2 linked regions of the Caldimonas thermodepolymerans genome follow. The protein of the gene in region 2 binds, or shares a complex with, the protein of the main gene of each other region. Links are inferred from orthologs where the notes say so. Each region holds a gene or a part of one and is shown on either strand. Other genes may lie near its edges.

The links. The genes of interacting proteins can lie anywhere in the genome.
Region 1: the proteins of eno (region 2) and IS481_RS04675 are in contact, whole or in part, in a solved structure (PDB 2FYM), measured with the Escherichia coli proteins. The link is inferred for Caldimonas thermodepolymerans from one-to-one orthologs.

What each region holds. Positions count from the first base shown.
Region 1 is NZ_CP064338.1:950,830-954,382, reverse strand. What follows is about bases 69-3,553. They hold IS481_RS04675 (Rne/Rng family ribonuclease), read left to right. Parts: upstream 69-434; coding sequence 435-3,353; downstream 3,354-3,553. Other genes in these bases: nagZ (beta-N-acetylhexosaminidase), read right to left, coding at 3,475-3,553. UniProt on the Escherichia coli protein: Endoribonuclease that plays a central role in RNA processing and decay. Required for the maturation of 5S and 16S rRNAs and the majority of tRNAs. Also involved in the degradation of most mRNAs.
Region 2 is NZ_CP064338.1:1,445,791-1,448,780, reverse strand. What follows is about bases 1-2,922. They hold eno (phosphopyruvate hydratase), read left to right. Parts: upstream 1-780; coding sequence 781-2,064; downstream 2,065-2,922. Other genes in these bases: hslO (Hsp33 family molecular chaperone HslO), read right to left, coding at 2,857-2,922; IS481_RS06930 (hypothetical protein), read left to right, coding at 2,354-2,887; ftsB (cell division protein FtsB), read left to right, coding at 2,073-2,357; kdsA (3-deoxy-8-phosphooctulonate synthase), read left to right, coding at 1-677. Also shown: more of hslO, read right to left, coding at 2,923-2,990. UniProt on the Escherichia coli protein: Catalyzes the reversible conversion of 2-phosphoglycerate (2-PG) into phosphoenolpyruvate (PEP). It is essential for the degradation of carbohydrates via glycolysis.

The DNA of each region.
Region 1 (3,553 bases), 500 kb from region 2 along the record:
CCGTCCTTGTCCGGAGACATGCAGGCGCACTTCGTCGTCTGTCCCTCACCCCGGCCGAGCCTGTTGTCCGCGTCCCATGACCCCCCTGCGGCTGTTGCCCTTTTCCCCCGCGCGATCGCTGGCATCGCCTGCCCGTCCGGCCCGACGCCGACCGGCAGCCTGCCAGCCTGGACGTGCCGCGGCGCCCGGCGCCGGCGGCACGCTGCGGACCTGGCAGCTGGCAAGGGCAGCCCTTCGTCCGAAGGGCGCGGCCATGGTGGCGCACGCGCCAACGCTGCCGTACTGATCCGTCGCGATCACGGCAGTCCAGGGCGATTCCTTCCGGTTCCTCCTCGTTTCTCGTGCATCGATGAGTCGCCCCTGAAGCCACGGCTTTTCCGGGTGACGTGTTGGTACGCCCGCCCCCGGGCAGGGGCGCGGGCGAAGGAGTGCACATGAAACGCATGCTGATCAATGCGACCCAGCAGGAAGAGCGGCGCCTGGCCATCGTCGACGGCCAGAAGCTGCTCGACTTCGAGACCGAGATCGAGGGTCGCGAACAACGCAAGGGCAACATCTACAAGGCCGTCGTCACGCGCGTCGAGCCCTCGCTGGAAGCCTGCTTCGTCGACTACGGCGAGGACCGCCACGGCTTCCTGCCCTTCAAGGAAATCTCGCGCCAGTACTTCCGTGAAGGCGTCGACGTCCGCAACGCCAAGATCTCCGACGTGATCCGCGAGGGCCAGGAACTGCTGGTCCAGGTCGAGAAGGAAGAGCGCGGCAACAAGGGTGCGGCGCTGACCACCTTCATCTCGCTGGCCGGCCGCTACCTGGTGCTGATGCCCAACAACCCGCGCGGCGGCGGCGTCTCGCGCCGCATCGAGGGCGAGGACCGCGAGGAGCTCAAGGAAGCGCTGGACCAGCTGCAGTACCCCAAGGGCATGAGCCTGATCGCCCGCACCGCGGGCATCGGCCGCAGCGTCGCCGAGCTGCAGTGGGACCTGAACTACATGCTGCAGCTGTGGGCCGCGATCGAGAACGCGGCCAACGCCGGCAAGGGTGCTTTCCTGATCTACCAGGAATCCTCGCTGGTGATCCGCGCGATCCGCGACTACTTCACCGCGGACATCGGCGAGATCCTGATCGACACCGACGACATCTACGAGCAGGCCAAGCAGTTCATGCACCACGTGATGCCCGACAACGAGCATCGCGTGAAGCGCTACCGCGACGACGCGCCGCTGTTCTCGCGCTTCCAGATCGAACACCAGATCGAGTCGGCCTACTCGCGCACCGTGCAGCTGCCCTCGGGTGGCGCCATCGTGATCGACCACACCGAGGCGCTGGTGTCCATCGACGTCAACTCCGCCCGCGCCACGCGCGGCGGCGACATCGAGGAAACCGCCACCCGCACCAACCTGGAGGCGGCCGACGAGATCGCCCGCCAGATGCGCCTGCGCGACCTGGGCGGCCTGATCGTCGTGGACTTCATCGACATGGAGGAGTCCAAGAACCGCCGCGAGGTCGAGCAGCGGCTGCGCGAGGCGCTGCGCCAGGACCGCGCGCGCGTGCAGTTCAGCTCGATCAGCAAGTTCGGCCTGCTCGAACTGAGCCGCCAGCGCCTGCGCCCGGCCCTCTCGGAAGGCAGCCACATCACCTGCCCGCGCTGCAACGGCACGGGCCACATCCGCGACACCGAGTCCTCGGCGCTGCAGATCCTGCGCATGGTGCAGGAAGAGGCGATGAAGGAGAACACCGCCGCCGTGCACGTGCAGGTGCCGGTCGAAGTGACCTCCTACCTGCTCAACGAGAAGCGCACCGAGATCACCAAGATCGAGCTCAAGCAGCGCGTCACGGTGCTGCTGGTGCCGAACAAGCACCTCGAGACCCCGAACTACAAGCTGGAACGCCTGCGCCACGACGACCCGCGCCTGGAGAACCTGCAGGCCAGCTACACGATGATCGAGGAGCCGGACGACGAGGTCGGCATCACCCGGCGCGACCGCAGCAGCAAGCCCAAGCAGGAGCCGGTGATCAAGGGCATCCTGCCCGACCAGCCGGCCCCGGTCGCCCCGCCCAAGCCCGAACCCGCGCCCGCCCCGGTGGCGGCCCCGGCGCCCGCGCCGGCGCCTGCCGCGCCCGCGAGCGGCGGCTTCTTCGCCTGGCTCAAGCGCCTGTTCGTCGGCGAGCCGCAACCGGTGCCCGCGCCCGCCCCGGCGCCTGCGCCGGCCACGCCGGCCGCCCGCGAGGGCCAGGAGGGACGCCGCCGAGGCGAACAGCGCCGCAACGGCCGCGACGGCAACCGCGACGGCCGCAAGGACGGCCGCGAGCGCAACCGCGGCGCGAACAGGCAGGGCGAGGCCGCCACGACCGAAGCCCGCGCCGAGACGCCGCGCAAGGAACGCGAGCCACGCGACGCGCAGCAGCGCGAGGCCGGCAGCCAGGACAACCGCCAGCGCCAGGAACGCCGCCCGCGTCCTGAACGCGCCGAGGCGGCCGCCCTGGCCGCTGCGGCCGCGGTGGCCAACGAGGCGCCGGCCGACGTCGGGTTTGCCGACACCGTGCCGCAGGACGGCGGCGACGCCGGCGAAGGCCAGCAGCAACAGCGCGAGGGTCGCCGCCGCCGCCGCGGCGGCCGTGGACGCCGTGACCGCGACACCGCCGCCGAAGCCGTGACCGGCCAGGAGGGCACGCCCGACACCGCGCCGGCCGAGGCCGCGGCTGAAGCCGCACCGGTCGAGCCACGCGCCGAGCCGCCGGTGACCGACGCCGTGGTGCCAGTGGAGACCGCCGCCGTGGCCGCCGAAGGTGATGACAACCTGGGCTCGACCGCCGGGGATGCCGCCAGCGACGCCGAGGCGCCGCGCGAAGGCGAAGGCCGCCGCCGGCGCGGCCGCGACCGCTACCGTCGCGACCGCCGCGAACGCGACGCCAACGGTGCCGCCCCTGCTGCGGGCGAGGACTTCGTCTCCGAGGCGGCCGTCGTCGAAGGCGCCGCCACGCCGCTACCGCTGGCCACGCCCGAGGTGCAACCCCAGGTCCAGCCCGAGCCCGTGGCCGCGCCGGTCGAAGCGGTCGCCGAGGCCGCAGCCGAGCCGGCCGCTGTGGCGCCCTACGTGCTGCCTTGCGACGAGCTGCGCCAGGTCGCCAGCAATGCCGGCCTGGAGTGGATCCAGTCGGATGACGAGAAGGTGCGCGCCGCGCAGGCCGCCATCGCGGCCGAGCCGCCGCCGGTGCGCGTGCCGCGCGAGCCCAAGCCCGTGGCCGCGATCGACGACGGCCCGCTGGTGCTGGTCGAGACCCGCAAGGACCTCGCCCAGTTCGCGCTGCCGCTGGAAGGCGGCCAGGCCGACACCGCCCGTCCGGTGGCCTGATCCCCGCAGGCGGCCGCCGGGAACGCGGCCGCCACCCGAAGGCCCGACAGCAAGGCCGTTGCAGGCGATGCCCGCAACGGCCTTGTGTTTTTTCGGGGCCGGCGCCTGCCCGCGCCGGCGTTCAGGGCAACCGCGCCAGGGCCTGCTGGTAGGGCGCGTGCATCATCAGCTCGTCCCAGGCCAGCGGCGCGGTCTGCGGC
Region 2 (2,990 bases):
CGGGCAGCTCGTTCCGCGGCCCCGGCATGGAAAAAGGCCTGGAGATCCTCGCCAAGGTCAAGCGCGAACTGGGCGTGCCGGTGCTGACCGACGTGCACACCGAGGAGGAGGTCCCGGTGGTCGCCCAGGTGGTCGACGTGCTGCAGACGCCCGCCTTCCTGTGCCGCCAGACCGACTTCATCCGCGCCGTGGCGCAGTCGGGCAAGCCGGTCAACATCAAGAAGGGCCAGTTCCTCGCGCCGCACGACATGAAGAACGTCATCCAGAAGGCCCGCGACGCCGCGCGCGAGAAGGGCCTGCCCGAGGACAACTTCATGGCCTGCGAGCGCGGCGCCAGCTTCGGCTACAACAACCTGGTCAGCGACATGCGGTCGCTGGCGATCATGCGCGAGACCGGTGCCCCGGTGGTGTTCGACGCCACCCACTCGGTGCAGCTGCCCGGCGGCCAGGGCACCAGCTCCGGCGGCCAGCGCGAGTTCGTGCCGGTGCTCTCGCGCGCCGCGGTGGCCGTCGGCGTGGCGGGCCTGTTCATGGAAACCCACCCCGACCCGAGCAAGGCGCTCAGCGACGGGCCCAACGCCGTGCCGCTCAAGCGCATGAAGGACCTGCTGGCCACGCTGGTCGAGCTCGACCGCATCACCAAGCGCAACGGGTTCCTGGAGAACAACTTCAGCTGAGGCGCCGGCAGGGGTCACCCCGCCTGCGGGGTGCCGTCCGCGGTCGACGCCCTGCCGCCCCCACGACAGACAGATTCATTGACTTCAAGGAAGAGGACCTTTCATGAGTGCCATCGTTGACATCGTCGGCCGCGAGATCCTGGACAGCCGCGGCAACCCGACCGTCGAGTGCGACGTGCTGCTGGAATCCGGCGTGATGGGCCGCGCGGCCGTGCCGTCGGGGGCCTCCACCGGCTCGCGCGAGGCGATCGAGCTGCGCGACGGCGACAAGAACCGCTACCTGGGCAAGGGCGTGCTCAAGGCCGTCGAGCACATCAACACCGAGATCTCCGAGGCCGTGCTGGGCCTGGACGCCTCCGAGCAGGCCTTCCTCGACCGCACGCTGATCGACCTGGACGGCACCGACAACAAGTCGCGCCTGGGCGCCAACGCGACGCTGGCGGTCTCGATGGCGGTGGCGCGTGCCGCGGCCGAGGAATCCGGCCTGCCGCTGTACCGCTACTTCGGCGGTTCGGGCTCGATGCAGATGCCGGTGCCGATGATGAACGTCATCAACGGCGGCGCGCACGCGAACAACAACCTCGACCTGCAGGAGTTCATGATCCTGCCGGTAGGCGCGCCCAGCTTCCGCGAGGCGGTGCGCTACGGCGCCGAGGTCTTCCACGCGCTGAAGAAGATCATCCACGACAAGGGCATGAGCACCGCAGTCGGCGACGAAGGCGGCTTTGCCCCCAGCGTCGCCAGCCACGAGGCCGCGATCCAGCTGATCCTGGAAGCGATCGAGAAGGCCGGCTACACCCCGGGCGAGCAGGTCGCGCTGGGCCTGGACTGCGCCTCCAGCGAGTTCTACAAGGACGGCAAGTACCACCTCGAAGGCGAAGGCCTGACGCTGACGGCCGAGGAATGGACCAACGTGCTGGCCACCTGGTGCGACAAGTACCCGATCATCAGCATCGAGGATGGCATGGCCGAGGGCGACTGGGACGGCTGGGCCCACCTGACCCAGGCGCTGGGCCAGAAGGTGCAGCTGGTCGGCGACGACCTGTTCGTCACCAACACCAGGATCCTGCGTGAGGGCATCGAGAAGCGCATCGCCAACTCCATCCTCATCAAGATCAACCAGATCGGCACGCTGACCGAGACCTTCGCCGCGATCGAGATGGCCAAGCGCGCCGGCTACACCGCGGTGATCTCGCACCGCTCGGGCGAGACCGAGGACTCGACCATCGCCGACATCGCCGTGGGCACCAACGCCGGCCAGATCAAGACCGGCTCGATGTCGCGTTCGGACCGCATCGCCAAGTACAACCAGCTGCTGCGCATCGAGGAAGACCTGGGCGACGTCGCCAGCTACCCCGGCCGCGCCGCGTTCTACAACCTGCGCTGATCGGCGCCATGTCGGCCCGCCTCCTCACGCTGGTGCTCGCCGGGCTGCTGGTGCTCGTGCATGCCGAGCTGTGGTTCGGCAAGCACGGGGTGCACCGCGTGATGGAGCTGCAGGGGCGGCTGGCCGAACAGCGGGCGAAGAACGACCGCAGCCGCGAGCGCAACCAGCAGCTCGCGGCCGAGGTCAGCGACCTCAGGGAAGGGCTGGAGATGGTCGAGGAAAAGGCCCGCTACGACCTCGGCATGATCAAGCCCGACGAGATCTACGTGCAGCTGACGCCACCGCCGCGGTGAGCGCTTCGTTTCTTCCGCCTGCCCCCGTCCGCCCGGCCCTGCCGGGCGGCTTCACGTTGGCGGTGGCCGGGGCCACCGGCGCCGACGTGCAGGCCCTGTGCGCCGGCCTGCGCGAGCGGCTCGCATCCGGCACGGCCTGGCAGGTGCTCGACGTCACCGAGGCCCTGCTGGAGGGCGCGGCAGCCGCCCTGCCCGCGCCGGCCCGCTGCCTGCTCGCCGGCCTGGACGTGCTGCCGCCGGCACAGCGCCCGGCGGCCGAGGCGCTGGACCAGCGCCTGCGCGAGGCGCTGCAGCGCGCCGGATGGTCCTACGGCGTGGTCTACGGCCGCACCCCGGCCGAGCGCCTCGAGGCGGCCTGCCGCCTGCTCGCGCCCCCGTCACGGCGTCCCGGGACGTCATCGGAGTCGGCCCCTCGCCTGCGCCCCTGGTGCTGTCCGGAATGCCTGGTGCCCGAATGCGAGCACCGGCTGTTCCGGCTGCCGCGCCAGGTGCCCCGCGGTCACTGGATCGACGACGAGGACGGCGGCTGATTGCGCTCTTCGGTGAACAGGCCGCCCACGTCGACCGCGTCGAAGTGGTAGAGCGCGCCGCAGAAGTCGCAGCCGATCTCGACCCGGCCCTGCTCGGCGATGA